2 regions of the Arthrobacter sp. MDT2-34-1 genome follow, and region 2 is predicted to be linked to the other one. Evidence: riboswitches for the same ligand, from Rfam matches in the RefSeq annotation. Region 2 holds a riboswitch; the other holds the start of a gene.
The links. Region 2 has a riboswitch for glycine ahead of gcvP (aminomethyl-transferring glycine dehydrogenase). Riboswitches for the same ligand answer to the same signal wherever they lie in the genome.
Positions count from the first base shown of each region.

Region 1: another riboswitch for glycine. It lies ahead of gcvH (glycine cleavage system protein GcvH); the one in region 2 lies ahead of gcvP (aminomethyl-transferring glycine dehydrogenase).

Region 1 covers NZ_JBNHGO010000001.1:2,066,394-2,081,170, reverse strand. The annotation lists gene AC5RVV_RS09770 (FadR/GntR family transcriptional regulator) at 1-511, shown strand, start outside; gene AC5RVV_RS09765 (L-serine ammonia-lyase) at 561-1,976, opposite strand; gene glyA (serine hydroxymethyltransferase) at 1,986-3,296, opposite strand; gene gcvH (glycine cleavage system protein GcvH) at 3,305-3,691, opposite strand; glycine riboswitch at 4,132-4,233, opposite strand; gene AC5RVV_RS09750 (peptidoglycan-binding protein) at 4,637-5,431, shown strand; gene AC5RVV_RS09745 (hypothetical protein) at 5,508-7,904, shown strand; gene AC5RVV_RS09740 (amino acid permease) at 8,014-9,591, opposite strand; gene AC5RVV_RS09735 (SGNH/GDSL hydrolase family protein) at 9,849-10,661, opposite strand; gene AC5RVV_RS09730 (hypothetical protein) at 10,830-10,973, shown strand; gene AC5RVV_RS09725 (hypothetical protein) at 11,008-11,760, opposite strand; gene AC5RVV_RS09720 (oxidoreductase) at 12,112-12,933, shown strand; gene scpC (succinyl-CoA:acetate CoA-transferase ScpC) at 12,972-14,492, opposite strand; gene AC5RVV_RS09710 (LysR family transcriptional regulator ArgP) at 14,622-14,777, opposite strand, start outside.
Region 2 covers NZ_JBNHGO010000001.1:1,685,054-1,699,830, reverse strand. The annotation lists gene AC5RVV_RS07890 (MFS transporter) at 1-1,321, shown strand, start outside; gene AC5RVV_RS07885 (S66 family peptidase) at 1,358-2,407, shown strand; gene AC5RVV_RS07880 (mycothiol transferase) at 2,539-3,051, shown strand; glycine riboswitch at 3,178-3,277, shown strand; gene gcvP (aminomethyl-transferring glycine dehydrogenase) at 3,449-6,328, shown strand; gene gcvT (glycine cleavage system aminomethyltransferase GcvT) at 6,344-7,495, shown strand; gene AC5RVV_RS07865 (L-serine ammonia-lyase) at 7,583-9,010, shown strand; gene AC5RVV_RS07860 (hypothetical protein) at 9,007-9,657, opposite strand; gene AC5RVV_RS07855 (NAD(P)/FAD-dependent oxidoreductase) at 9,915-11,261, shown strand; gene AC5RVV_RS07850 (MFS transporter) at 11,615-12,919, shown strand; gene AC5RVV_RS07845 (aldo/keto reductase) at 13,009-13,920, shown strand; gene AC5RVV_RS07840 (DNA-3-methyladenine glycosylase family protein) at 14,015-14,777, opposite strand, start outside.

The DNA of each region.
Region 1 (14,777 bases), 380 kb from region 2:
GTACCGCCGCCCCGGCAGCGGCACCTACGTAGCCGACGAACCGCTTTTGGCCTTCGGCTCCTCGTCGCTGACCGGCAGTACCGGTGCCGGAGACCCGATGAATCACGTCATGGATCTCCGCCTTGTCATCGAACCGGGGATCGCCAAGCGGGCGGCCATCAGGGCACGGGGCCAGGTCTCCAAATTGCGGTCGATCCTCGATGCCGCCACCAAAGAGGCGGCCCGCCCCCAGCCTTCGAACGCGGAATTAAGAAAACTGGATTTGGATTTCCATGCGGAACTGGCCCGGCTCTCCCTGAACCCGCTGCTGACCGAATTGTTGGCGATGTCCAATGACCTGATGGCCCCCTCACGTGCCGACGAATTCCTGACGCTGGAGCGTGTCCGAAGCTCTGTGATGTGGCACGGCCGCATTTTTGAGGCTGTTTTGGCGCGCGACGGAGACGGGGCCTTCGATGCCATGGAGGAGCACCTGATCGACATCAAGGGCCACACCGAAAAGGGACAGTGAATACGGGGCAATACCGCCGCCCGCGAGGCTTAGCCGGACCGGCGCGCGGTTAGCACTCGACGACGTTGACGGCCAGGCCTCCCATCGCGGTTTCCTTGTACTTGGAGCTCATGTCCTTGCCGGTTTCACGCATGGTGATGATGACTTCGTCCAGCGAGACGCGGTGCGTCCCGTCGCCCCAGAGCGCCATCTTGGCCGCGTTCACGGCCTTGGCGGCGCCGATGGCGTTGCGTTCGATGCAGGGGATCTGCACCAGGCCGCCGATCGGGTCGCAGGTCAGTCCCAGATTGTGCTCCATGGCGATCTCGGCGGCATTTTCCACCTGCGCGGGACTGCCGCCCATCACCTCGGCCAGTCCCGCTGCGGCCATCGAGGACGCGGAACCCACCTCGCCCTGGCAGCCGACCTCGGCGCCGGAGATGGAGGCCTGCTCCTTGTAGAGGACCCCGACGGCGGCGGCAGCCAGCAGGAACTTGACGATGACGTCTTCCTTGTCCGCCTGCGTCGCCTTGTCCATGCCGGGCGCGTAGTGCGTGGCGTAGAACATGACCGCGGGGATGATGCCGGCCGCTCCGTTGGTCGGTGCGGTGACGACGCGGCCGCCCGAGGCGTTCTCCTCGTTTACGGCCAGGGCCACCAGGTTGACCCATTCCTGCCAGTATTTGTGGTCCCGGTCCTTGTCTTCCTTGCGCAGCCGCTCATGCCAGGCGGGGGCCCGGCGCCGGACGTTCAGCCCGCCGGGCAGGACACCTTCGCGCCTGATGGCGGAGTCCTTGCATTCCTCCATCACCTGCCAGATGTGGATCAGGCCTGCGCGGATGTCCGCCTCGGAGCGCGAGGCCTTCTCGTTGAGCATCATGATGTCGCTGATGCCCAGGCCGGTGTTGCGGCAGTGTTCGAGCAGTTCCGCCGCCGTCCGGAAGGGGTAGGGGAGCGTCGCCTGGGCGGCATCCGGCTCCCGGGCGGCGGCACCTTCCTCGCCGTCGCGGACCACGAAGCCGCCGCCCACGGAAAAGAACGTCGCCTCGTGAAGGACCGAGCCGGCGTCGTCGGTCACCTGGAATTTCATCCCGTTGGTGTGCCGGGGCAGCACGGTGAGCGGGTGCTGCACCATGTCCTCGACCCGGTAGGCCAGGACCCGCCCGGCCGAGCCTTCGACCCGCGCGCACATCTGCAGCTCGCCGGTCGAGGCCATCTCCGCCAGGCGGGATTCGACGTCGTCGGGCAGGATCTGCTCGGGCTGGAAACCTTCCAGCCCGAGCATCACCGCCGTGAACGTGCCGTGGCCGCGGCCGGTGGCCGCGAGGGACCCGTACAGGTCCACCCGCAGCCCGGCCACCCGGTCCAGCACGCCGCTTGACACCAGTTCCCCGGCAAAGACCGCGGCCGCCCGCATCGGACCGACGGTGTGCGAACTGGACGGACCGATGCCCACGGTAAAGAGGTCGAAGACGCCGACGGCCATGATGGCTCCTCAGCGCCCTTCGGTTGCGGAAACCGGTGCCAGGTCCGGGTAGAGCGGGTGCGCCTGGGCCAGTGCCTCCACCCGGGCCTTCAAACCGGACAGGTCCGCGGCCGGCCCGGCGATGAGGGCCTCGGCGATGATGTCCGCGACCTGGCGGAACGCCTCGTCGCCGAAGCCGCGGGTGGCCAGCGCCGGCGTGCCGATGCGCAGGCCGGAGGTGACCATGGGCGGCCGCGGGTCGAACGGCACCGCGTTGCGGTTCACCGTGATGTCGATGGCCGCCAGCAGGTCCTCGCCCTGCTGTCCGTCCAGCTCGGAATTGCGCAGGTCGACCAGGACCAGGTGCACGTCCGTGCCGCCGGTCAGCACCGTGATGCCCTTCTCCGCGACGTCGTGCTGCGACAGCCGCTCGGCCAGGATCCGTGCGCCCGCCAGCGTACGCTGCTGGCGGTCGGCGAATTCCTTGGAGGCGGCAACCTTGAACGCCACGGCCTTGCCCGCGATGACATGTTCGAGCGGCCCGCCCTGCTGGCCGGGGAACACCGCGGAATTGATCTTCTTGGCGATGTCCGCCTCGTTGGTCAGGATGATGCCGCCGCGCGGCCCCGCCAACGTCTTGTGCGTGGTGGACGTGACAACGTGGGCGTGCGGCACCGGGCTGGCGTGCAGGCCGGCGGCCACCAGGCCGGCGATGTGCGCCATGTCCACCATCAGGTACGCCCCGACGTCGTCGGCGATCCGGCGGAATTCCGCGAAGTCGAGCTCGCGCGGGTAGGCGGACCAGCCGGCGATGATCAGCTGCGGCCGGTGCTCGTGCGCCAGCCGCTCCACCTCGGCCATGTCGACCCGGTGGTCCTCCTCGGAGACGCCATAGGCGGCCACGCTGTAGAGCTTGCCGGAGAAGTTGATCTTCATGCCGTGGGTCAGGTGTCCGCCGTGGGCCAGGTTCAGTCCCAGGATGATGTCGCCGGGCTTGATCAGGGCGTGCATTACCGAGGCGTTGGCCTGCGCGCCGGAGTGCGGCTGGACGTTGGCGAAGCCGGCGCCGAACAGCTCCTTGACCCGGTCGATGGCCAGCTGCTCGATCACGTCGACGTGCTCGCAGCCGCCGTAGTACCGGCGCCCCGGGTAACCCTCGGCGTATTTGTTGGTCAGCACCGAGCCCTGGGCCTGCATGACGGCGACGGGGGTGTGGTTCTCGGAGGCGATCATTTCCAGCCCGGACTGTTGGCGGCGCAGCTCGTTGTCGATCTGGGCGGCAATTTCCGGATCGAGGACACCCAGGTCCGCGTTCAGGCTGGTGCTGGCGACCGCCGTCATTGCCGCGCTCACGCTACTTCACCACCGTTGGCGGAGGCGTACTCCTCGGCGGAGAGCAGCGGGCCCTCCTCCGACACCTGGACGGTGAACAGCCAGCCGGCACCGTAGGGGTCGTTGTTGATCACGGCGGGGTCGGCCACGGCGTCGCCGTTGACTTCGATGACCTCACCGGTCACCGGGGAGTAGAGGTCTGAAACGGATTTGGTGGACTCGATTTCACCGCAGGTCTCGCCGGCCGTCACGACGGTACCGACCTCGGGGAGATCCACGTACACGATGTCGCCCAGCGCCTCGGTTGCCACGGCAGAAACGCCGATTTTGGACGGGCCGGAACCGTCGGCGGCCACCCATTCGTGCTCCGCGGAGTATCGTAGTTCGGCGTTGACTTTGCTCACTGTGATGCCTTTCTTAAACACGCTTTTTGTTGAGGAGATGAGAGGAGGTCGCCTCGGCCCCTTTAGTGCACCCGTTGTGTTCGCCTTGACGCTTCGGGGCGGAAGCACGTGCGGACGGCGATCATGGCTTCGATGAAGCGGTCGCTGGTCGCCAGATCCCCGGACTCCTTGGCTCGAGGATCAGGGCGCGGGCACCGGGAACGACGGGGCGGGATTAAGGTGGGGCGAGGGCCGGCAACCAAGTCTTTGAGCGATGGCTGCGGAGGACGCGCCGCTGCAGGTAGGAAGTCATGAGGAACTCCAAGATTGGGCCGGCCCGAGGGCTCGGCTGGGATTTGGGTTCCTCCCCGCTCTGTATTTGACCTGAGAGATTCCGCGGAGTGTGTTCCGCTTGCACCGTCGGTGAGCCAGGCTGCTGCCTGACTGCTTTCCAGAGTTGCCTAGCCGCGGCGGTACATGGGCCTGAGAGATTCCTGGGGAGGATTTGCTCCTACGGCGCCTGCCCGAATGGTGTGCGGAGAGGACTCTCCCGCCACGGTTCAAAAGGCATTCAGTTGTGGGTGATTCGCCTCACACCCTACACACAGTGCCGGTGCGATCCCAAATTTCCGCCACCAGACGTCAGGCCCCGTCGCCGCTCCAGGGTTGCGCCGGCCGCCAATTCAAGGTCGCGTCCCGCCGGCCGTCGTTCTCCGGTCCCGCCGGTCCAGTTCAGGGCCACGTCCGCCTCCGCCGGTCCAGTTCAGGGCAGTGTCCGCCGCTGCGCGTGCGGCCGAACGCCGACGCCTACACAATGAATGGATTCATCAGTATGCTTTGCGTTGATGTCGTCGAGAGGAAGGCTGATGACCGAGGCGCCGGTACCGCCGGGCCGTTGACAAGAATCGACAGGTTGCGACAACGGGTTGGAACGAATGGCGCTTTGCGCCGGAAACGGAGATTTTGATGAGCAACGACATAGGACGCACGCCGCTATCGCCGGAGGAACTCGAATCCCAGTCCGGGACCGCGCTGCCGGACAAGGAAGTCGCGTCCATCCTGGATCTGAATGCCGATCTCGACCTGGCCATCGATGCGGCCGCGCCGATCGACCTGGCCGTCGCGGCTAACGCCAACGTGGCGGCCCCCATCGATGCCGCCGCCTCGGCGAACCTCCTCTCGTCCGGCTCCACGGCGCAGGCCCTGTCCGACCAGGGCGTCATCATCAATCAGGGCATCACGGCCGACGCGACCGCCGAGTCGACCCAGGACAGCACCATCGACCAGGGCAATGACACCGTAGAGGACGCCGGGGCAACGGCCGGTTCCGCTGCCGGGACGGGCGCCGCCGTCGGCGCTTCCGGCCTTGCCCAGGAGGGCGCCGCCGGGCAGGAGGAAACTGCTCCGGCGCTGCTGCCCGACGGTACCCTTCCCGATGGCACCCTGCCCGACGGCACGTTGCCGGACGGGACCCTGCCCGACACCGGATCCGTCACGGACGGCCTCGGGTCGACCCTCGACGGGAACCTGCTCAACGTCAACGTCGATCTGGCCGCGGACGCCGATATTGCCGCCCCGATCAACGGCGCCGTGGCAGCCAACGCCAACGTTGCCGCGCCGATCGACGCCGCGGTGGCGGCGAATATCGGCTCGATCGACAGCAACGCCGTCGCGGTGGCGCAGCAGGACGCCATCATCAACCAGCAGATTGACGGCAGCGCCGAGGCCAGCGCCGGCCAGCAGTCCGATCTCGAACAATAGCCCCTGAATGAGCATCAGTCCGAGCCGGCCGCCGGCCACGAGTGACCCGTTGCCCGGCGGCCGGTCGGCTGCCCCTTTGATTGACGTCCCGGCGCTGGCCGACGGGGTGCAGCTCCTCGGACCGGCGCGGGGATCCGGCTACCGGGAGCCGCCCGCGCTAGTCCGGCGCGCGGACGGCCAGACGCTCCAGCTCACCCCGCTCCTGTATGCCATTCTGGAGGGCGTCGACGGCTCCCGGAGCCTCGACCAGATTGCCGAGCACGCCGGCGAGAAGTCCGGCAGGCTGATCACTGCCGGAAACGTGCAGACCCTGATCGACAAACAACTGCTGCCGCTGGGCCTGCTGCGGCTCGCCGACGGCTCGCAGCCCGACGTCAAAAAGGCGAGCCCGCTCCTGGGCATGCGCTTCCGCTACACGGTCACGGATCCCGCGCTGACCCGGAAGCTGACGGCTCCGTTCGCTGTCCTGTTCCATCCGCTGATCGCCCTGCCCGTAACCCTGGCCTTCCTGGCGGCGTGCTGGTGGGTGCTCATGGTCAAGGGCCTCGGCTCGGCAACGCACCAGGCCTTCGCCAACCCGGGGTTGCTGCTCCTGGTCTTCGCCATCACCATCCTCTCGGCCGGCTTCCACGAGTTCGGCCATGCGGCCGGGGCGCGCCGCGGCGGCGCAACGCCGGGAGCCATGGGCGTGGGCCTGTACCTGATCTGGCCGGCCTTCTACACCGACGTCACCGACTCCTACCGCCTGGGACGCGGCGGCCGGCTCCGCACGGACCTGGGCGGCCTTTACTTCAACGCCATCGTCGTGGTGGGCACGATAGGCGCCTGGTGGCTCACCGGCTTCGACGCGCTGCTGCTGGTGGTGGTGACCCAGATCCTGCAGATGGTGCGCCAACTGCTGCCCCTGGTCCGCTTCGACGGCTACCACATCCTCGCCGACGCCACCGGGGTTCCCGACCTGTTCCAACGGATCAAGCCCACCCTGCTGGGGCTGCTGCCCTGGCGGTGGTCCGACCCCGAACCCAAGCTGCTCAAGCCCTGGGCCAGGGCCGTCGTGACCGCCTGGGTCCTGACCACGGTGCCGCTGCTCCTGTTTTGCCTGGCCATGATGGTGGTCTCGCTTCCCCGGGTCCTGGGGACGGCCTGGGCCAGCATCATGGACCAACACAGGCTGCTGGCCGATGCCGGTGCGGACGGCGATGTCGCCGGCATGGCCGTGCGTGTCCTGGCGATCACCGCCGTCGCGCTTCCCGTTCTCGGGATGGCCTACATCCTGCTGCGCCTGGCCCGCCAGCTTGGCACGGCGGCCTGGGCGAAAACCCGTGGCCGGCCGCTCCGGCGGGTGACCGCCATGGCCGCCGCCGCCGCCGTTCTTGCCGGCCTGGCCTGGGCCTGGTGGCCCGACGACGGCGCCTACCGCCCGGTGCAGCCCTACGAACGCGGAACCCTGTTCGATGCGGCGGCTTTCTTCGCCCCGATGTCACCGCCAGGGCTGGCAGAAGGCGGCGCAGGACAAACGGTGGCGGCATGGCCCTCCGGCACCGACCTGCCCACGGCGGAGGAACCGCAACTGGCGATGGTCCTCGTTCCCCGCGAGCTGCAGGCCGGGCATCAGGAGACCGCTACGGCGGACACCGCCGAGGCTTTACAGCACGACGGCGGTTCCGGCACCACCGTTACTGAGGCCGGCGCCGGCACACCGCCGGCCTGGGTCTTCCCGTTCGACCGGCCGCTGGCCCCCGAGGAGGATGGTAACCAGGCCCTTGCCGTGAACGTTGAGGACGGATCCGTGGTTTACGACGTCGCCTTCGCCCTGGTGTGGGCCGAAGGCGGGCCGGTAGACGCCACGAACGAGGCCTACGCCTTCGCTTCCTGCCGGGACTGCACCGCCGTCGCCGTCGGCTTCCAGGTTGTCCTGATCCTCGGCCAGGCCGACGTCGTCGTCCCCCAAAACCTTTCGGCGGCGGCCAACTACAACTGCGTCGAGTGCCTCACCTACGCCCTCGCCAGCCAGCTTGTCCTCACCCTCGACGGCCCGCTCAGCGACGCAGGCATGGAGAAATTGGCAACCCTGTGGGAAGAGATCGCGGCCTACGGCCGGTCGCTCGAAGACGTTCCCCTGGACCAAATCCAGGCCCGCCTGAACGACTACAAGATGCGCATCCTCGGCATCATCGAACAGGACGCCGCCATCAGTGACGGCAACGCCGACACAGGCACCGACGCGGCGTCCGAAACAGACGAGACCGCCGACACTGGCTCGTCTCCCGAGGCAACACCTCCGGCGGACACCGGCAGCGGATTGCCGCCCGCCCCGGCAGAGGCACCCGCCGGTGAACCCGAGCCCGGAACGGCGACAACATCCCCCGCACCCATGCCCACCGGTACGCCGCAGCCCGAACCCGCCCCCGTGCAGGAGCCTGCCCCCGCACCCACTCCCGCCGACGAGCCCGCTCCGGCGCCGAGCGGGTGACACCGGGCAGGTTGCCGCCATAACGTGGCGAGCGGCTACGGCCGGGGCCCCGCAGCGCTTGAGTACCGCCGGTGCCCCGCTCCGTCTGGGTAGCCCGGGGGCAGCAGGGTCACCGGGTGGCGTGGGCGGGTTCCTCCTCGAGGTCCTCCGGTGACCGAAGGTCCATCTCGAGCAGCGGCACCATCTTGGACTTGGTGATGAAGCGGTGGGCCAGCCATAGGGCGATGAAGACCGGCAGCCCGATGTAGGAGGAAAGCACCTCCATGCCCCGCCCGGCCAGCACGGCCTCGTAATTCTGTCCGGCGATCACCAGGACCAGCATGGCGAAGGCCAGCAGCGGGCCGACGGGGAACAGGGAGGCCTTGTACGGCAAGTCGCTGACCTTATTGCCCTGCGCCAGAAAGCCGCGCCTGAAGCGATAGTGGGAGATCGCGATTCCCGCCCACACGATGAAGCCGCACAGGCCGGACATGTTCAGCAGCCAGGAGTAGGCCGCGCCCTGACCGACGATCGCTGAGAGGAACCCGAAGAGTCCCACGGCCGCGGTGGCCAGGAGCGCCGGAATCGGCACGCCGCGCGCATTGGTACGTTGGAAGATTTTCGGGGCCTTGCCGTCATGGGCCATGGCATAAAGCATGCGCGTGGAGGCATACAGTCCGGAGTTGCCCGCCGAGAGGATGGCGGTCAGGATCACCGCGTTCATCAGAGCCGCCGCGAAGGCAATCCCGGCGCGCGAGAAGACGAGCGTGAACGGGGATACTGCGACATCGGCCTCGCCGGAGGCCAGCAGACTCGGATCGGTGAACGGGATGAGGCAGCCGATGATGAAGATGGCGCCAATGTAGAAGAGCATGATGCGCCAGAAGACCGTGCGGATGGCCTTGGGCACTTCGCGGCGCGGGTTCTTGGCTTCGCCCGCGGCGACGCCCACCAGCTCGGTGCCCTGGAAGGAGAACCCGGCGATCATGAAGACCGAGATGATCGAGACCCAACCGCCGTGGAAAACTTCATCGCGGTTTTCCCAGTTGCTCAGGCCTGGCGAATTATCCCCGAGGATGCCGAAGATCATCAGCACGCCGGCGATCAGGAAGAGCACGACTGCGGCGACCTTGATCAGGGAGAGCCAGAACTCCGACTCCCCGAAGGACTTGGCGGAGAGGGCGTTGAGCCCGGTCAAGACGAGCAGAAAGATCCCGGCCCACACCCAGCCCGGGACTCCCGGGAACCAGAAATCCATAATGATTCCGGCGGCGACCAGCTCGGCGGCCACCGTGATGGCCCAGTTGAACCAGTAGTTCCAGCCGATCGCGAACCCGAAGGACGGCGAGACAAAACGGGTGGCAAAGGTCTGGAAGGAGCCGGCGACCGGAATCTTGGCCGACATTTCGCCCAGCGACTGCATCAGCAGGAACACCATCAGTCCGACCAACGCATAGGCGGCCAAGGCTCCGCCGGGACCCGCTTGGGAAATCGTGCCGCCCGAGGCCACGAACAGCCCCGTGCCGATCGCACCGCCGATGGCGATCATTTGCAGGTGGCGGCTGCTCAGCCCGCGCTTGAGTTCGTTGTCGGCCCTGCCGGAGGTGCGGCCCGCCCCTGTCCCTGGAAAAGATCCGCGTCGTGTTTCTGCAGCTGGTGTGGGCGCCACAGCACTGTCGTCTGTATGCGTGGGGGAGCTGAGTCCCATTGTGCCTCCGGAAGGTAGCAGCGGTGGTTCAGCTTTCCGGGCGGGCCGCCGGAAAGGACGGTGATCAAGCTAACACGCGCAGAAAATGAGTCATTAAGCAGGGCGGATGTTGCTGACAAGAACTTCAAAATCTTACGAGTACCGGCGTCCCCGCACGAAAAGCAGCAGAGTTGCTAATCCGGTCGCGCTTTTGGGTAGATGTCTCTTGTTCATCTGGTAGGGGCCAGTGCTGGATGCCCAATGGCTGACATGCAGGTTCAGCGGTGTCCCTGGAAGGCCTGCCATGTCAGCTCGGCCAGGGCGGCCTGGCCGGCGGGGCCGGGGTGAAAGTAGTCCAGGGTGCTGATCTCGGTGGCGGAGAACTTGTAGGCGTACACGGCGCCCCGGTCCCAGTGGCAGTTCCCGTACCGTGCACACGTCTCCGCGAGGATCTCATTGAAGGCCCGCTCGCGGGCAACCACTTCCTGCCGCTGGTTCTCGGTGAGCTCGGCGCCAAGCACGGAGGGGCAGGTTCCATTGGCCGCCCAGACCCGTCTGGCCTCCTGATCGGTGCGCAAAACGGACCACAGGCGATGAAGGTCGGGAATGCTGCTGACGTAGATGCGGGCCCGCGGCAGCCCGCGTTGCAGCGAATCGAGGGCAGCCGCGACGTGCCTGGCGAAATCGGCGGTGGACGTCATCGCTGATGCCGACGAGGCGCACAGGTCGTTGGCTCCGATGAGCAGGGTGATGTAGTCCGCCTTCTGGGCCACGGCCATGGACGCCTGTCCAGGAAGATCTGCCGCCTTGGCGCCGCTTGCCGAGTCGTTGAAGTTGTTGTTGTTGATCTGGGGGTGCAGCGCCGCCAGCCGCTCGTAGTGGCTGCGGATGTCGTCGGACCGCCCGTCGCCGGTTGACCAGGACTTGGCCGGGTAGTTGCCGGGCCGGCAACAGGTGTTTGCGGCTTGGGTAATGGAATCTCCGAGTCCCGCAATGGCACTTGGATACGATCGCGGGGCGACGGATCCAGGCAGAGCAAGCAGCGCCAACAGCATCAGCGGCAGGATCAGGAACCGGACGGTGCTGCCCACGGAACCCCTTCCATGTCGAAGACTCTAACCACCGGCAGCGACTGTCGCCATAGAACCGGGACGGTAGATGAACATCCAGAGCGTGACCGAAGCTGAGCAGGCCGGCACCAAGCGGCAGATGGCGCGTGTCTTGGCACCGGGAGCGGCCTGTCCACGTAGGGTCGAGTCATGGATGGGCACCAAGCGACCGAACTGGAAGGGCAGACGACGATCAACGAGTTGCTTGACGAGCCGGTCGGCGTTGCACCGATCCAAATGACACTGCCGATCTATGTCCAGCTTGCGGCGGGAGAGTTCCGCCGCCTTTCCTGAATTCCTCACGCCGTCTGAGTGCTATCGACATCGGCTAGGTCCAGCGCGAAGCCGCCGGCCGGCGCCGCCAAGCACTGATCAAAAGCCAGATACTCCAGACGAGGCTCGCCGCGATGCCAACCAGGGTCGGCAGGGCGTTATTCGGCGAAAATCCTTCGGCACCAATGACCCAGCCCTGCACCAGGTAAGCCAAACCGGTCAGCCCCAGCAAGGAGCCCACGAACCTTGATACCCGGCCGCTCCAGATGATAGCGACGGCAAACAGCACAAACGAGAGCCCCAGCAACAGACTTTGGTAACTGCGGGCGCCCCATTCCAGCCAACGAATCCCTTCCGCGACATCGAAGCGGGCGGCCTTTTCCGCCTCCGGCGCGGCTGCCCAGGCATCCACTGCCTGCTTCAGGGCAACGCCGTCAACGGCTTGGAGGACCGCATAAAGCGGCAGCGCGGCTGCAGCGGCGACGCCGGCGAACCTGGACACCCAGGAAGTCGCGCCGCGGTGGAGGTCCAGGGCCGCGAACAGGACCAGCAGCCCGGCAATCAGGATTGTCATCCCCGCGAACTGGCCCACATGAATCCCGGTCCAGGCAGCACTGTTCGCGTACTCGGAGAAGGCTGCTGCATGATCATTGGCGTTGGCAGCGCCAGGGTGGAATATTCCGGCCAGCAAGGAGACCAGCACCCCGGCAAAGAGCAGAGTTGCGGCCAGCCGCAACCGCGAGCGGGTGGGCACTGGTGAATCCTGCTCATCTGCGCGAGTGGGCCGGACGACGCCGTCTTGATCCATGATCCGCCTCCCGACGGCGGCCCGGCTGCGTCTGCTGTCTTGAGGGGTCAGCCTTGGGCCGCCACTATGCAACGGGGTAAAGCCCTCGTATTGCCAACAGTGTGCTCCGGACTTCGGCACTTGTCGAGACGGCGGGAGCGGCAGCGGTAGGGTGCCCGCAAGGGACGTTCAGAGGGCCACAGGACAAGCCGGGTCGGCATCCGCTGCTCTCCACTCGGGGCCGCTACACTGGCGCCATCGACGGTTGCCGGCGGGTCTTTGGTGCCGACGGCGGCGCCCGGACGTCGCCGGACGAGCAGGGCACCGCCGTCGCGATGGCATTGACGAAGTGAGGCGGACGGCGCGATGGCGATGGACAAAACGGCACTGGTAACCGGAGCGTCTTCCGGCATCGGGGAACACACCTGCCGGGAACTGGCACGCGGCGGCTTCACCGTCTACGCCGCCGCGCGCCGCGTGGAGCGGATGCGCCCGCTGGAAGCGCACGGGATCCGCGTCCTCGAGATGGACCTGACCGACGACGCGTCGATGGTGCGCGGGGTGGAGCAGATCCTGTCGGAGCAGGGACGGCTGGACGTGCTGGTCAACAATGCCGGGTACGCCTCCTACGGCGCCATCGAGAACGTGCCGCTGGAGGACGCCCGGCAGCAGTTCGAGGTGAACCTGTTCGGGCTGGGGCGGCTTATCCAACTGGCGGCCCCGGCCATGCGGGCCCAGGGCAGCGGGCGGATCATCAACGTCTCCTCGATCGGCGGCGTGTTCTACGAACCCCTCGGCGGCTGGTACCACGCGGCGAAATTCGCGGTCGAAGGTTTGTCGGACTGCCTTCGCGTGGAGCTCAAGCCCTTCGGCATCGACGTGGTGATCGTCGAGCCCGGGCCGATCCTGACCGAGTGGGACGCCATCGCGGTGGAGAGTCTGCAGCGGAGTTCCGAAGGCACGGCGTATGCGCAGCAGGCGGAGAGCGTGGCGCGGGCGATTGGCGGGGCCTACACGGAACGCACGGGAACGCGGCCGGAGGTCGTTGGCCGCCGCATTGCCCGGGTGGCGGGCGCGCGGCGCACGCGCAGCCGGTACCCGGTCGGGAGGGGCGCGCGGACGATCATGGGCGCCCGCCGGCTGCTGCCCGACCGGGTCTTCGACGCCGTGCTCACCAGAATCTACCAGCGCTGAGCCTGCGCCTCGCAGCCTTGGGTGGGGGATGCGGACCGTTACTGCTCTGCGGGGAGCATGCTGCCCGTCTCCACGAAGCGCTGGTGCCAGGACAAGGCCTCCCCGAGCAGGTGCGGGGTGTGCTTGCCGAAGCTGTCCCGGCAGGCGCGGTCGAAGTAGTCCTGCAGCATCGGGCGGTAGTCCGGGTGCGAGCAGGTCTCGATGATCTTGCGCGCCCGCTGCTTCGGCGCGAGGCCGCGCAGGTCGGCCAGCCCCTGCTCGGTGATCACGATCATCGTGTCGTGCTCGGTGTGGTCGACGTGGCTGGCCATCGGCACGATGCTGGAGACCTTCCCGCCCTTGGCCATGCTGGGGGACATGAAGACGGACAGGTAGCTGTTCCGGGCGAAGTCGCCGGAGCCGCCGATGCCGTTCATGACCTTGGTGCCGGCCACGTGCGTGGAGTTGATGTTGCCGTAGATGTCCGCCTCGATCATCCCGTTGAGCGAGATGCAGCCCAGCCGGCGGACCAGCTCGGGGTGGTTGGAGATCTCCTGGGTGCGCAGGATGATGCGCTCGCGGTAGTAGTCGACGTTGGCGTTGAACTCCTCCAGGCCGGTGCGGCTAAGCGAGAAGGACGTGGCGGAGGCCATGCGCAGCACACCCTCCTTGAGCAGCTGCAGCATGCCGTCCTGGATGACCTCGGTGTAGGCGGTCAGGCCGCGGTAGCCGCCGGCCGCCAGGCCCTCCAGCACGGCGTTGGGGATATTGCCGACGCCGGACTGCAGCGGGAGCAGCTGCTCGGTCAGGCGCCCGCGCCGGACCTCGTGGTCCAGGAAGTCCAGCAGGTGGCCCGCGATCTGCTGCGACGCGTCGTCGGGCGGGTTGAAGGGGGAGTTCCGGTCGGGCGCGTCGGTGTGCACGACGGCCACGATCTTGTCCGGATCCACCTGCAGGTAGGGTTCACCGATCCGGTCATCGGGATGCTCGAGCGGGATCGGCCTGCGCTCAGGCGGCAGGGCGGTGCCGTAGTAGACGTCGTGCATGCCCTCGAGACCCACCGGCTGGGCGTTGTTGATCTCCACGATGACCTGGCTGGCCTGCCGGAGCCAGGTCATGTTGTTGCCCACCGAGCTGGACGGGATGAGCCGTCCGTCCTCGAGGATGCCCACCGCCTCGACCACGGCCAGGTCGACGTCGCCGAAAAACCCGAACCAGGTGTGCTGGGCGACGTGGCTGAGGTGCATGTCGATGTAGTCCAGCTCGCCGGCATTGATCCGTTCGCGCAGCGCCGGGTCCGACTGGTAGGGCAGGCGCAGCTGCATCCCGTCGACCTTGGCGAGGGCGCCGTCCAGCTCGGGGGCCGTCGAAGCGCCGGTGAGTACGCGGATCTTGAACTCCTCCCCGGCCGCGTGCGCGGTTTCCATCCGTGCCGCGAGCGCCTGCGGCACCGCCTTCGGATAACCGGCGCCGGTGAAGCCGCTCATGGCCACGGTCATCCCGGGTTTAATCAGTTCAGCCGCCTGCTCCGCGCTCATCACGCGCTCGAGCAGGCGGGCATTGCGAATGCGGTCTTGCATCGTGCCCCTTCGTCTGGATCTCCCCCTCCACTGTAGGGGCCGGGCACCGGTGCCGGGGCTCGGGGCCGAGAAAACGGCGCCTTTGGCGGCGGGCGGAGGCGCCGCGCGCGGCGGGATTTCCGGGCCGGGCTAGTGCTGCCGCAGCTGTTCCCGGGCGGTCAGCCGAACGCATGAAGTCAGTTCGTCCAAGACCGGCGAGCTGATTTTCCAGCGTTGCCAGTACAACGGCACGTCCACCGGCAGGTCGGGGGCCAGTTCGTGCAGCGTCCCGTCGCGGACGTCCGC
Region 2 (14,777 bases):
GGATATTGCCGCGGATCTGCCGTTCGGCACGGCCTCCGCCGGTGTGCTGGGCATGCTGCCGACCGCCGCCTTCGCCGCTGCCGGGTTCGCAGTTCCGTTGCTGATGCGCCGGATCGGCATGGAAGCACTGCTGCTCGTGGCACTGGGCATGGCCGCCGTCGGCCAACTGGGCCGAGCGCTGGCCTCCGACGTGCCGGCGTTCCTGGTCCTGTCCGGCCTCACCATGGTTGGCTACGGGATCGGCAACATTTTGCTGCCGCCGCTGGTGAAGCGCTATTTCCCGGACCGGATCGGCCTCATCACCGCGCTTTACGTGACCTTGCTGGCGGCCAGTACGGCGCTCAGCCCGCTGCTTGCCGTGCCGCTTGAGCAGGCTGCCGGCTGGCGGTTCTCGATCGGAGTGTGGGCGGCCGTGAGCGCGGCCGCCCTCGTGCCGTGGCTGATGACTGCGTGGACGGAACATTGGCGCCGCCGCACCGCGCGCCTGGTGCTGCAGCCCTACCGGCCCGGCGGCTTGGACATCCTCCCGCCGGATGAGGGCAGCGCCCGGCAGCTGGCCGGTTCCGGGCCTGCCGTGAGTCCCGGTACGGGAGTCGGCCCCGGCGCTGCCGTCCCCGGGGCGGTAACCGTCCCCGGGCCTGCGGCCGGCCCCGCAGGAGCCGACGGGCCGCCCGTTGCGGAAGCCTCGGAGCCCGCAGCGGGAGCTGAGGCCGGTTCCGTCGGGACGACGTCGGTCCGCGTCTGGCGCTCGTCGGTCGCCTGGGGCCTGGCCCTGGTGTTCGCCGGGACCTTGTCGAACACGTTTGCCATGTTCACGTGGTTGCCGCCGTTGCTGGTGGACAGCGGGATGCTGCCCCCGACGGCGGGCACCATGCTGGCCTACTACGCCATCCTGGGCCTGCCCACCAGTCTGTTGGTGCCGCTGATCGCGGGGCGGCTGCGCAGTCCCCTGGGCTTGGGCCTGCTGTTCATCGGCTTTTACACGGCCGGATACGCCGGGCTGCTGCTGTCACCCTCGTTCGGCACCTGGTTGTGGATCACCCTGGCGGGGCTCGGCCAGGGCACCTTTGCGCTGGGCCTGCTGCTGGTGAACCTCAGGACCCGCACCACGGCCGGCGCGGGGCTGCTCTCCGGGTTCGCGCAAGGCATCGGCTACACGGTCGCCTGCGCCGGCCCGCTGATGTTCGGGCTGCTGCGCGAGGCCAGCGGCGGCTGGGGTGCTTCCTTCGGCCTGCTGGGCGGTGCCTTGCTCATCCTGGCGGTGGGCCTGGTCATCGTGGGCCGGCCCCGCTATCTGGAGGATTCGGCCCGGGATGGATAGCGGCCGCTGAGGCACAGCCCGTGGTTGGATGGGGGAATGCCGAGCCATGCCCTTGTGTCCCCGCCCAAGCTTGAGCCCGGTGACCGGGTCGCGATTCTCTCCCCTTCCTTTGCTGCCCCCGGGTTCGCGCCGGATGTCCACGAGCAGGCGATGCGTCGACTCAGCGCCGAAACGGGACTGGTCCCTGTGGAATACCCGACGACCCGGAAGCTTGGCGCTTCCGCCGCGGAACGCGCCGCTGATCTGCACGCCGCTTTGTCCGACCCAACCATCCGGGCCATCCTCGCGACCATCGGCGGCGACGACCAGGTAGCCCTCATTCCCCATCTGGACGCCGGTCTCGCCGCCGCGAACCCCAAGATCTTCATGGGCTACAGCGACAACACGAACCTCTTGAACTGGCTGTGGTCGGTCGGGATAGCAGGCTACTACGGGGGCTCGACCCAGGTGCACCTCGGAGCCGGGCCGCACATTGACGACCAGCACCTCGCGTCGCTGAAGGCGGCGCTCTTGACGGGCGGTGAGCTGGAGATTGTTGACCCAGGCGAGTCCGAGGACTTCGGGCCGGACTGGCTGACGCCACAAGCCCTTGTCGACTTCGGTGAACGGGAACCCACGCAGCCGTGGACGTGGGCGGGGCCCGAGCGGGAAGCGACCGGCCGCACCTGGGGCGGGTGCCTGGAAGTCATCGATCAGCTGGCCATGGCCGGTCGGCTGCCGCCCCTGGGAGCCCTCGAGGGGTCGATCCTGATCCTTGAAACCAGTGAGGAGTTGCCTCCGGCAGCGTGGGTCAAGAGATGGGTCCGGGCATTGGGGGAACGGGGCGTCCTCTCGGCGGTGGAAGGAGTGATCGTCGCCCGGCCGCCGGTGAGCAGTCACGGTACCGTCGCGCCAGCGGAGGAGCGTGACCGGCTCCGCGCCGCGCAACGCGATGCAGTCCTCGCCGAGATGAACCGCTACAACGACCACGCCGTCGTCTGCATCGGAGTCCCGTTCGGCCATACCCGTCCGCAATGGATCGTGCCCTACGGCGGGACAATGCGGCTCAATGGCCGGGAGCGAACCATCACGGCCGATTACAGTTGACCGCGGTGGCAGGCGGTCCGGGCGACGGATGCGCGGCTGCGTGACCGTCCCCGCGCCTGCAGGCAGGCACGCATTCCTCGCCGCGGCCCCGCCCGGTAAGCTGGCGCCACAGTCGACCCGCGGGAGGCGCCATGAAGTTCAACGACCTGCTCGCAGATGCCTACGGCAGGATCCAGGAGCGCGTCCACTCCGTGCTGGACGGGCTGGACGCCGGACAACTGGCCGACCGGCCCGGCGGTGACAGCAACTCGATCGCCTGGCTCATCTGGCATCTGACGCGCATTCAGGACGACCATATTGCCGATGTCGCCGGCACGGACCAGTACTGGCTGACCGGCTGGGCGGAGCGGTTCGACCTGCCGCTGCCTCGGAAGGACCATGGCTACGGCCACACGTCGCAGCAGGTGGCGGTCGTTCGGGTCGAATCGGCCGACCTGCTGCGCGGCTACTACGACGACGTCCATGCCGGCACCCTCGAGTATCTGGCCGGACTGAGCGAGGATGATCTGGACCGGATCGTGGACACCCGGTGGGACCCGCACGTCAGCCTGGGGGTGCGGCTGGTCAGCGTCCTGGACGACTGCCTGGAGCACGTCGGACAGGCCGCCTACGTGAAGGGCATGCTCTCGCGCACCGAAGCCTAGCGGCGGGCCACGCGGGTTCCGGCGCCCCCGCGGCGGCCGCAAGCCGCGCCGTCGGGCGTCGCCGCCTTGTTGCGCGCCAGCCGCTGGACTACCATTCAAGGAGTCAGTACAACTGCATACAGCCTTCGACATGCGGCGGGAGAGTCCTGCTGGGTACCAGTCAGCAGGCGCCGTAGGAGCAATACCTCCCCAGGAATCTCTCAGGCACCTGTACCGCCGCGAAGAGGCAACTCTGGAAAGCAGCCGGACCGTTCAGGACCGGCTCACCGACGGTGCAAGCAGGAGGCGGCCCCTTGGGCCACAGCCTGCGGAATCTCTCAGGTTCAGTCACAGAGTGGGGAGGAACCCTTCACTACCGGCATGGTCAGCCCAGCCGGGGATAACTGGAGTTCCTCACATGACGGCTAAGTCCACCAGCGCTACCCGGCCCGGCAGCGCCTCCTTCACCGACCGACACATCGGCCCGCGCCGGAACGACGCGGAAACCATGCTCAAGCAGTTGGGCTACGGCAGCATCGACGAGCTGGTGGACGCGGCGGTGCCCGCCGACATCCGCCAGCAGGAACCGCTGGCGCTGCCCGCCGCACGCAGCGAGTCCCAGGTCCTGGGGGACCTGCGCGCCCTCGCCGCGAAGAACGTGACGGCCGTGCAGATGATCGGCCAGGGCTACTACGACACCATCACGCCGCCGGTGATCCGCCGCAATGTGGTGGAAGACCCGGCCTGGTACACCGCCTACACCCCGTACCAGCCGGAGATTTCGCAGGGCCGGCTGGAGGCGTTGCTGAACTTCCAGACCATGGTCCAGGACCTCACCGCGCTGCCGATCGCCAACGCCTCCCTGCTGGACGAAGCCACCGCAGTGGCCGAAGCCGTGCTGTTGATGCGCCGGTCCAACAAGTCCAAGTCCGCCGGCAAGACCGTGCTGGACGCGGACCTGCTGCCGCAGACCATCGCCGTCGTCAAGGGCCGGGCCGAGGCGCTGGACTTCGACGTAGAGGTTGCCGACCTCTCCGCCGGCCTGCCGGACGGCGACATCTCGGGCATCGTGCTGCAGCAGCCGGGAGCCTCCGGCCGGGTGTTTGACCAGGCTCCGGTCATCGCGCAGGCCAAGGAGCGCGGCGCCTTGGTCACCGTGGCCGCCGACCTGCTGGCGCTGACCCTGATCACGCCGCCGGGCGAGCAGGGCGCGGACATCGCCGTCGGCAACACACAGCGTTTTGGCGTTCCGCTCTTCTTCGGCGGCCCGCACGCGGCCTACATGGCCGTCCGCAAGGGGCTGGAGCGTTCCTTGCCCGGCCGCCTGGTGGGCGTCTCGAAGGACGACGCCGGCCGCCCCGCCTACCGCCTGGCGCTGCAGACCCGCGAGCAGCACATCCGCCGCGAGAAGGCCACCTCCAACATCTGCACCGCGCAGGCACTGCTGGCCGTCGTTGCCAGCATGTACGCCGTCTACCACGGCCCCGAGGGCCTGAAGGCGATCGCGCTGCACGCCAATGAGGCCGCCCGCACGCTGGCAGGCGTGCTCACCGGCGCCGGGTACGCGCTGGCGGCAGACCGGTTCTTCGACACCCTCACGGTGAAGGCTCCGGGCAAGGCCGCCGAGATCGCCGCCGCCGCCGAGGCCAAGGGCGTGAACCTGCGCCGCATCGACGCCGACCACGTCGGCATTTCCGCCGATGAAACGACGACGGCGGAGCACCTCGCCCTGGTCGCGGAGGCCTTCGGCGTGGAGGACGCCGCCGGCAAGACCGCCGAAACGGCCGGGAACGCCGGCTTCGAGCTGCCGGAGGAGCTGCTGCGCAGCTCCTCCTACCTGGACCATCCGGTGTTCCACAGCCATCGCTCCGAGACCCAGATGCTGCGCTACCTGCGCCGGCTGTCTGACCGAGACCTGGCCCTGGACCGGACCATGATCCCGCTGGGCTCGTGCACCATGAAGCTGAACGCGACGGCGGAAATGGAGGCGATGACCTGGCCGGAATTCGCGTCCATCCACCCGTTCGCCCCGGCCAGCCAGACCGCCGGCTGGCGCGAGCTGATCACCGATCTGGAGGAACGCCTCGCGGCGATCACCGGCTACGCCGGCGTCTCCATCCAGCCCAACGCCGGTTCGCAGGGCGAATACGCCGGCCTGCTCGCCATCCGCCGCTACCACTTGGCCAACGGCGACGACCAGCGCGACGTCTGCCTGATCCCCGCCTCCGCGCACGGCACCAACGCCGCCTCGGCCGTGCTGGCCGGCATGAAGGTTGTCGTGGTCGCCACGGCACCGGACGGCACCATCGACCACGCCGACCTGCGCGCGAAGATCGACCAGAACGCCGACTCGCTTTCGGCCATCATGATCACCTATCCGTCAACGCACGGCGTGTACGACGCCGACGTGCGCGACGTCTGCGAGGCGGTCCATGCCGCCGGCGGGCAGGTGTACATCGACGGGGCCAACCTCAACGCGCTGGTAGGACTCGCGCAGCCGGGCAAGTTCGGCGGCGACGTCTCCCACCTGAACCTGCACAAGACCTTCTGCATCCCGCACGGAGGCGGCGGCCCCGGCGTCGGGCCGGTAGCGGTGGCCGAACACCTGGTGCCGTTCCTGCCGGGCAACGCCGCGCTGGCCGAACACGAAGGCAAGGGCGTGCCCGTCTCGGCCAGCGAGTACGGCTCGGCCGGCGTGCTGCCGATCTCCTGGGCCTACGTGGCCATGATGGGGGCCGAGGGCCTGACCGAGGCAACGAAGAGCGCCCTGCTGGCCGCGAACTACGTCGCCGCCCGGCTGAACGAGCACTTCCCGGTGCTCTACACCGGCAACGACGGGCTGGTCGCGCACGAGTGCATCCTGGACCTGCGCGAACTCACCGCCAAGTCGGGGGTGACCGCCGAGGACGTGGCCAAGCGCCTGATCGACTACGGCTTCCACGCGCCCACCCTGTCCTTCCCCGTGGCCGGCACCCTGATGGTGGAGCCGACCGAGTCCGAGGACCTGGGGGAGATTGAGCGGTTTATCGACGCGATGATCGCGATCAAGGGCGAAATCGACCAGGTGATCGCCGGCGACTTCCCGCTCGACGCCAGCCCGCTGCGCCTGGCCCCGCACACCGCCGCCGCCGTGGTCAGCTCCGACTGGGACCGGCCGTACACCCGGGAGCAGGCCGCCTTCCCGGTACCGGGCCTGCAAGTGGACAAATACTTCGCCCCGGTCGGACGGATCGACGGCGCCGGCGGCGACCGCAACCTGATCTGCAGCTGCCCGCCGCCCGAAGCCTTCGAGAACTAGAGAGGTCAGCACCGCATGACTACCGAGACCACCACCATGCCCCGGCACACCGCGCTCTACGAGGAACACGAGCGGCTGGGTGCCTCCTTCACCGACTTCGGCGGCTGGATGATGCCGCTGAAGTACAGCAGCGAATTGGCCGAGCACCGCGCCGTGCGCAGCAGCGCCGGCCTGTTCGACCTCTCCCACATGGGCGAAGTCTGGGTCACCGGCCCGGAGGCCGGGAAGTTCCTGGACTACGCGCTCGTCGGCAAGCTCTCCGCCGTCACCGAGGGCCGGGCCAAGTATTCGCTGATCTGCAACGCCGACGGCGGCATCATCGATGACCTGATCATCTACCGGCGTCCCGCCGACCAGCACGGGGACCGTTACCTGGTGGTGCCCAATGCCGGCAACGCCCCGACGGTCGCCGCGGAACTCGCCGCACGGGTCGAAGGTTTCGACGCCACGGTGGAGGACGCCACGGCCGAGACCTCGCTGGTGGCAGTGCAGGGACCGAAGTCCGTGGAAATCCTGCTCCAGCTGGTGCCCGCCAACCAGCATGGCACGGTGCGGGACATGAAGTACTACGCCGCCGACGAGGTGGACTTCACGGTGTCCGGGGCGCCGCTGAAGCTGCTGCTGGCCCGGACCGGGTACACCGGCGAGGACGGCTTCGAGATCTACGTCCCGAACGCCAACGCTGCCGCGCTCTGGAACGCCCTGCTGGAAGCCGGGCGGGGCGCCGACCTGCTGCCGGCCGGGCTGGCCTGCCGCGACTCGCTCCGGCTGGAGGCGGGCATGCCGCTGTACGGCAACGAGCTCAGCCTCGAGACCAGCCCGTTCGACGCCGGCCTGGGCGGCGTGGTGGCGCTGAAGAAGGACGGCGACTTCGTGGGCCGCGGCGCCCTCGAGGCGCAGAAGGAGAAGGGCTCGGCCCGCAAGCTCGTGGGGCTCAAGGGGCTTGGCCGGCGGGCCGGCCGCTCCCACTACCCGGTGCTGAAAGACGGCCGGACCATCGGCGAGGTCACCTCCGGCCAGCCCAGCCCCACCCTCGGCTACCCGGTGGCGCTGGCCTACGTGGACGCCGAGCATGCCGAGCCCGGGACCAGGGTGGACGTTGACCTGCGCGGCAAGCCCGAACCGTTCGAGGTTGTAGAGCTGCCGTTCTACCGGCGGGAGAAGTAGTCCTCACCCGCTACAAGGGTGCCGCCGTCCCCGCGGCCGCGGGGACGGCGGCGCCGCACCTCTCCACACAGACAGGAAAGGGATGACATGGCCGTAGGCGTTTTCGACCTTTTCTCCGTAGGCATCGGTCCCTCCAGCTCGCACACGGTCGGCCCGATGCGGGCCGCCTCCGCGTTCGTGCGGGAGGTGGCCGACGCCGGCCTGCTCGACAGGGTTAACGGGCTGCGCGTGGACCTGTACGGCTCCCTCGCCGCCACCGGTCGCGGGCACGGGACGTTCACCGCCGTGCTGCTGGGGCTGGAGGGCTTCGAACCGGAGCACATCCTGCCCGACCAGGTGGAGGAGCGGCTGGCGGACATCGCCGCCTCCGGTCGGCTGCGGCTGGGGGCGGAACTGCCCGGCGCCGCCGCCCGGCCGTTGGACTACGGGGTGCAGGACATGGTGCTGCACCCGCTGACCGTGCTGCCCCGGCACACCAACGGCATGAGGTTCCAGGTGCTGGAATCGAACGACGACGGCGAGGCACGGATCCTGCACGAAGCCACCTTCTTCTCCGTGGGCGGCGGCTTCATTGTCCGCGGCGGCGAGGAGGAAGCCGCCCGGAATGAGCTGGAGTCCTCCAAACAGCAGCTGCCCTATCCGTTCCGCACGGCGGCGGGGCTGCTGGAGCACTGCAGCAGCACCGGCCTGGCCATCAGCGACATCATGATGCTCAACGAGGAGGCCTCCCGCCCGCGGGAAGAGATCGAGGCCGGACTCGTGCACATTTACAACGTGATGGAGGAGTGCAAGGACTCGGCCATCCGCCGCGAGGGCGAGCTGCCCGGCGGACTCAACGTCCGCCGTCGGGCCCCCGCCTGGCATGAGCGGCTGCGCAAGGAAGACCCGGACCGGGACCACAAGTACTGGCAGGAATGGGTCAACCTGGTGGCGCTGGCGGTGAACGAGGAGAACGCCTCGGGCGGGCGGGTGGTCACCGCGCCCACCAACGGGGCCGCCGGCATCATCCCCGCCGTGCTGTTCTACGCCACGCACTACGCACCCGGCATGGAACAGGCCACCCGCGAGGACAAGGAGCAGGTGGTCGTGAAGTTCCTGTTGACCGCCGGTGCCATCGGGGTTCTCTACAAGGAGCAGGCTTCCATCTCCGGCGCCGAGGTCGGCTGCCAGGGCGAAGTCGGCTCAGCCTCGTCGATGGCTGCCGCGGGACTGGCCGAAATCCTCGGCGGAACCCCGGCCCAGGTGGAAAACGCGGCCGAAATTGCGATGGAGCACAACTTGGGGCTCACTTGCGATCCGATCGGCGGGCTGGTGCAGATCCCGTGCATCGAACGGAACGCCATCGGTGCCGCCAAGGCCGTGAACGCGGCCAAGATGGCGCTGATGGGGGACGGCACGCACCGGGTGTCGCTGGACGAGGTCATCATCACGATGCGCGAGACCGGCCGCGACATGAGCGACAAGTACAAGGAAACCGCCACCGGCGGCCTCGCCGTCAACGTCGTGGAGTGCTAGGAGGCCACGTCCTCCAGGTCCTGTCCTGACGGGCGCACGGCCGGCGGGCCCGCGGGACGCCGCGGCGGCATCGGCGGCCGGCGCGGGACGACCGGCTTTCGGGCACCCGGCAGGTCGGCGGCCGAGGTTTCGGCGGGCTGCGGCCGGGTAGGTGCGGGCTGCGGCGCACGCGGTGTCCCCGGCCGGTGGCCCGCGACGCCGCGCCACTGTCCGGCACCGGCGCGCAGCCGCCCCGTACCGGACTTGGCAGCGGCGCCAATCCTGCGGGAAGCGGGAGCAATCTTGCCGCCCAGCTCCTTGGCACGACCTGCGGCCTCCGCCCATGGCAGGGCGGAGATCGCCGGGCCGGCGGCGCGTGCCGCGGCCGAAAGCCGTTCGCCAGCCCGGCGCCGGCCACCCGCCTCGGGCCGGTTGAGTACCATCAGGATGGCCGCGAGCAAGGCGACCGGGATGGAGACCAGCACGGCAACGGCGCCGGCATACATGGCCAGGAAAACCTTGGCGGGGGAATCAAACAGGCCGGTTACGAAGGCCGCGGCTCCCAGCAGCAGCCAGAGCCAGAAAACCATGACGCCGCAGAGCGTGGTGCGGGCCCGGCGGTAGGTGCGGAGCGACCGCCCGTGCACGGTGTGCTTAGCCGCCTCCACGCTTCCTACTCCCCAACGACAGCCCCACGAATAGGGGCACCTGAGCACATTGTAGGCAGCCGCGTGCGCCGGGCGCGCAGGGCACGCCGGGGGAGCGGGCCGGCGAATGCGGGCCCTGCCGGAAGCGGGGCCCGACCGAGGGTTCAGCTGCGTCTGGGGCGGTGCTAGTCTGGCCGCAGACCGGCCCCGCACCTGCCGGCGAAGGATGCACCAGGACCACCGAATCACTGTCGACAAACAGGGAGGAAACCTGGACCATGACCAGTTCAGCGACGCCCCACATACTCATCCTGGGCGGCGGCTACGTCGGCCTCTACACTGCCTGGGGAATCCGCAAGCGGCTGGGACCGTCGTCGGCACGGATCACGGTGGTTGAGCCCAACTCCTACATGACGTACCAGCCGCTGCTGCCGGAGGTGGGCGGCGGAGAAATCGAACCGCGGATCGTCACGGTCAACCTCCGCAGTGCGCTGAAGAAGGTGGACATCGTCCGCGGCAAGCTGGTTTCACTCGACGTCCAGGCGAAGAACGCCCGGCTGCTCGAGCTCGGCGGCGACCAATTTTCGGTGGCCTACGACCATGTGGTCTTCGCCGTCGGTGCGGTCACCAGGACCTTCCCCACGCCTGGGCTGGAGCAGCACGGCATCGGGTTCAAGACCGTGGAAGAGGCCGTTTACTGCCGTGACAAGGTGCTCGACAACGTGGCCCTGGCCGCCGGCACGAGCGACCCGGAGGAACGGGCCAGGGCACTCACGTTCGTGGTGGTCGGCGGAGGGTATACCGGCGTCGAGGCCCTGACCGAGTTGAGCGACCTGTCCAAGCTCGCCGTGGACGCGCATCCGGAGCTGGACCGTTCGCAGTTGCGCTGGGTGCTGGTCGAGGCGCTGGACCGGGTTGCCCCCGAGGTCGGACCGAATCTCTCGGAGTGGACCCTGGGCCAGCTGCGCCAGCGCGGCATCGATGTGCGGCTGAACACCACCATGCCGTCCTGCGAGGACTCGGTGGCCGAGCTCAGTACCGGCGAGCGCATTCCGGCTGGTCTCATCATCTGGACGGCCGGCATGAAGCCCAATCCCGTGCTGGACGACACAAACGTGCCGCGCGGCCCGAAGGGACACGTGAACGCCAACGCCCGGCTGCAGGTCATCGACGATGCCGGCCAGGTAGTGCACGGCGCATGGGCCGCCGGCGACTGCGCCCAGGTACCCGATCTGGAAGCGGAGAAGCAGCCGGCCTACTGCCCGCCGAACGCCCAGCATGCGGTGCGCCAGGCCAAGCTGCTCGCCCAAAACGTGGTCAACGCCGTGCAAGGCCGGCCGCCGGCCGAGTACCGGCACAAATCGCTGGGCACGGTCGCGACCTACGGCGTCGGCCGGGGCGCCGCGAAGATCTTCGGCTACGAGCTAAAGGGCAAGCCCGCCTGGTACGCCGCCATGGGCTACCACGCCCTGGCGCTGCCCACCTGGATCCATAAGTGGCGCCTGCTGGCAGGCTGGAGCCCGCTGGTGTTCGGCGGCCGGGACATCACATCGATGGGCGCGACCCAGCACCCGCGCCGCGCCTTCGTGGAGGCGCACGCCGGCACGCAGAAGGGCCGGATGTAGGCCCCCGGGCAAGCAGGCGGGCCCCGGGCAAGCAGGCGGGCCCCGCGCAAGAAGACAGGGTGTGGGGCAGGCCGCCGGCAGGGCGCTGGCCCGGGCTGCCGGCTGAGTTGGTGCCGGGTCGCCGCCGGTAGCTCCGCGACTGCCCGCCGGCGGTGTGGAAGCCCACTGCCGCGCCCTCCCGCGCCCGGGCTTGGCACCACTGGGGCGGCCGAGCCCAGCCGGCGCCGCCAAACGTGAGCCAACTCTCCATTGTTACGGCGGGAGACCCTTCTGCTGCGAAGCCTGCCGCCGGAAGTTCGGCGCGGGGAGTAGCCTGCTGGACGGAGCCCGACCCGGGCAGCGAGGAGAGCAGTATGTCCAAACACCCCAGTGGCGCACTGCTTTTCGTCCTGACCTGCGCCATGGGCGTCGGCCCGCTGCTGAACTACGGCCTGAGCACCGTCAGCCCGCTGGTCATTGACGACCTGGGCATCAGCGAGGGCCAATTCGGCCTGCTGGCCACGGCCATTTTCGCCAGCGCCGCGGTCTCCAGCATGTGGCTGGGCAAACTCAGCGACCGGATTTCCAGCCGCGCCCAGCTGATCCTGATCTTCGCCGGCACAGCGGTGGCCCTGGTGGTCGCCGCACTGTCCCACCACTACCTGGTCCTGGTGATTGCCGCGCTGCTGGCCGGCCCCGCGCAGGCCATTTCCAACCCGACCACGAACCGGATCATCATGACCCAGGTTCCGGCACCCAAGCGCCCGGGCTGGATCGGGGTCAAGCAGTCCGGCGTTCAGGGCAGCCAGCTGTTCTCGGGCTTGTTCTTCCCCGTCGCCGCGCTCTGGGCCGGCTGGCAAGGCGCCACCGCCCTGGCGGCCGTCGTCGCCGTCGGGCTGCTGCTCTACGGCCTGCGCCAACTCCCGGAACGGGGCACCGAAACGACGGCGGCGAAGGGGCCTCCCGCCCACGCGGCGCCTTCCGCCACCCCGGCGGCCGTTGCCCCGGCCGCACCTGGCGCAAGCACCCCGGCCGCCCCGCCGGGCCCAGCGGGCCGCACGAAGCAAACCGAGGGTACCGGCGCGCCGGCCCGGTTCCCGCTCTCGGTCTGGCTGTTCGCCGGCTACGCACTGCTGTCCGGCCTGGGCATGCAGGCCACCAACGTCTACTTGCCGCTGTTCACCGTCCGGGAGCTGGACTTCAGCCTGGTCATGGGCGGCGTGGCAGCCGGCGTCTCCGGCGTCGTCGGGGTGACCTCCCGGGTGCTGTGGGGGCGGCGCATGGCCAAGGGCGTGCGGGCCTCCACGCTGCTCATCCTGCTCGGCATCGGGGCGCTCGGCGGAGCGGGGGCGTTCCTGGCCGCGGGGTCGCTCGGAATCCCGGCGTTGCTCTGGGTGGGCGTCGTCCTGCACGGGGCCACCGTGCTGGGCACCAACGTGGTGGTGATCGCCGGGGTGATGCGCGTGGTTCCGGCCGAACGGGTCGGAGCGGCCTCCGGGATTGTCTCGATGGGGATGTATGCCGGTTTCGCCGCCGGTCCGCTGCTCATGGGCCTGTTGCTCGAGGCCACCGGCAGCTTCGATACCGGCTGGCTGCTGGTGGGCGCCGGATACCTGCTGTGCTCGGGGCTGGCCGTCGCCCTCCGCGCCTACGGCAACCGCGCCGGCGTCGTACGTTGACCTGCCTGGCACGACCGGTCCGGGGCAGGGCCGGCGAGTCGCCTCGGGTAGCTTGGTGAATGGTTAGATTTGTAATTGCAGGAAGGCACATGGTGAAAAAGCGCGCGCTCGGACGGTCGGGATTGCACGTATCGGAACTGAGTTTTGGGGCCGGCGGGTACTGGGGCATGAAGGCTTTCCCCGAACGGCAGGCGGCGCATCTGATCGGCCAGGCGCTCGACGGCGGCATCACCGCCTTCGACACCGGCCCGAATTACAGCCGCGGCAACGCCGAAGAGCGGTTGGGCCGGCTTCTCAAGGGTCGCACCGAAAATCTGGTGATCTCCACAAAGGTCGGATCCCACTGGATCAACAACCGGAATGTGAAGGATTACTCGGCCCAGGCCATCGAAAAGAGCGTGCACGGCAGCCTGCGGCGGCTCCAGCTGGACCACCTGCCCTTGCTGCACTTCCATGGTTTCCCCCGTCCGGCCGGTCCCGCGATCGACACCGTGTTGAAGCTGAAGGAACAGGGGAAGGTCGGGGCGCTCGGCGTCTCCACCGGCCGCGGCGGGGCAGCGAAGGCGCTGAAGCTGGGCATTTTCGACGCCCTCATGCTGGAATACAACATCGTGGACCGGTCCCTGGCGCCGGTGATCTCCGAGGCTCAGGAAGCCGGAGTGGGCGTCAAGCTGAAGTCACCGCTGGCCCAGACCCTCTACTCGCGCGACATCTTCAAGATCACCGGCCCCAGCGACGTCTGGTACCTGTTGCGGGCGCTGAAGAACCACCGGCACAAGTTTGTGCAAGGCCGGAAGTACCGGTTCATCAACGACGTCGACGGCCTCTCCGCGAGCGAGATCGCCCTGGCCTTCGTGCTCAGCCATCCAGGGGTCTCCAGTGCGGTGATCGGCACCGTGAAACCGGAACACCTGCGCTCCAACCTCAAGGCGCCGCAGGTCCGTTTGCCGGCGGAGCTGTTGGAACGCATCGAGCAGGCAGGCTCTGCGGCCCGGGGATGAGGGTGCACGCCCCGGAGCCGAAGCGGCCGGAAGGAATCGCCGCTTTCGCCCCTGCACGGGCCGCCCCTGCACGGGCCGCCGGTGCAGGGCTTTGCTAAGGCAGGTACGCCGAGGCGGTCCAGAGATGGAAGACGGCGTAGGCCCGCATCGGCGACCAGGGCCGGCCGAGCGCGCGGGCCTCGGCCGCGGTTTTCACTCCCAGGGCCCGCCGCAGCACCAGATCGCCGTCGGGATAGGCATCGCTGTCGTGCAGCGCCCGCATGGCGAGGTACTCGACCGTCCACGGGCCGATGCCGGGCAGCGCCAGCAGGCGGCGGCGGGTGTCTGCGTGGTCCGCATCCGGAGAGAGGTCCAGCCCGTCCGCGCAGGCTTCGGCCAGGACCTGGACGGTCCGGGCGCGGGCGCCGGTCAGGCCGACGGCCTCCCGGAGGGCGTCGGGGCCGGCGGCGGCCAGGGCCTCCGGAGTGGGGAAGAGCACCAGGCCGGTGACCGTCCGCGGGCCGAAGGCAGCGACCAGCCGGGCCGTGAAAGTGCGGGCCGCGGCGAGCGAGACCTGCTGGCCGATCACGGTGGAGACGGCACCTTCGAAGCCGTCCGGGTACCCAAGGATCCGCAGCCCGGGGCGGTCGGCGAGCAGGGGCCCGAGCACCGGGCCGGTGCCCAAGGCCGCCGCCACCCGCTCCGGTTCCAGGTCCAGGTCGAGCCAGCCGCGCACCGCCGTCGTAATCTCCCTCAGGGCGGCGGGGGAGTCGCTGCCGACGTCCAACTCGACGGCGTCGGGCGACAGGGTGGCCGTGACCGGCACCGGTCCGGTGCCGGTGTTGAACAGGCGGGTGCAGGTGCCCGCGGCCACGTCG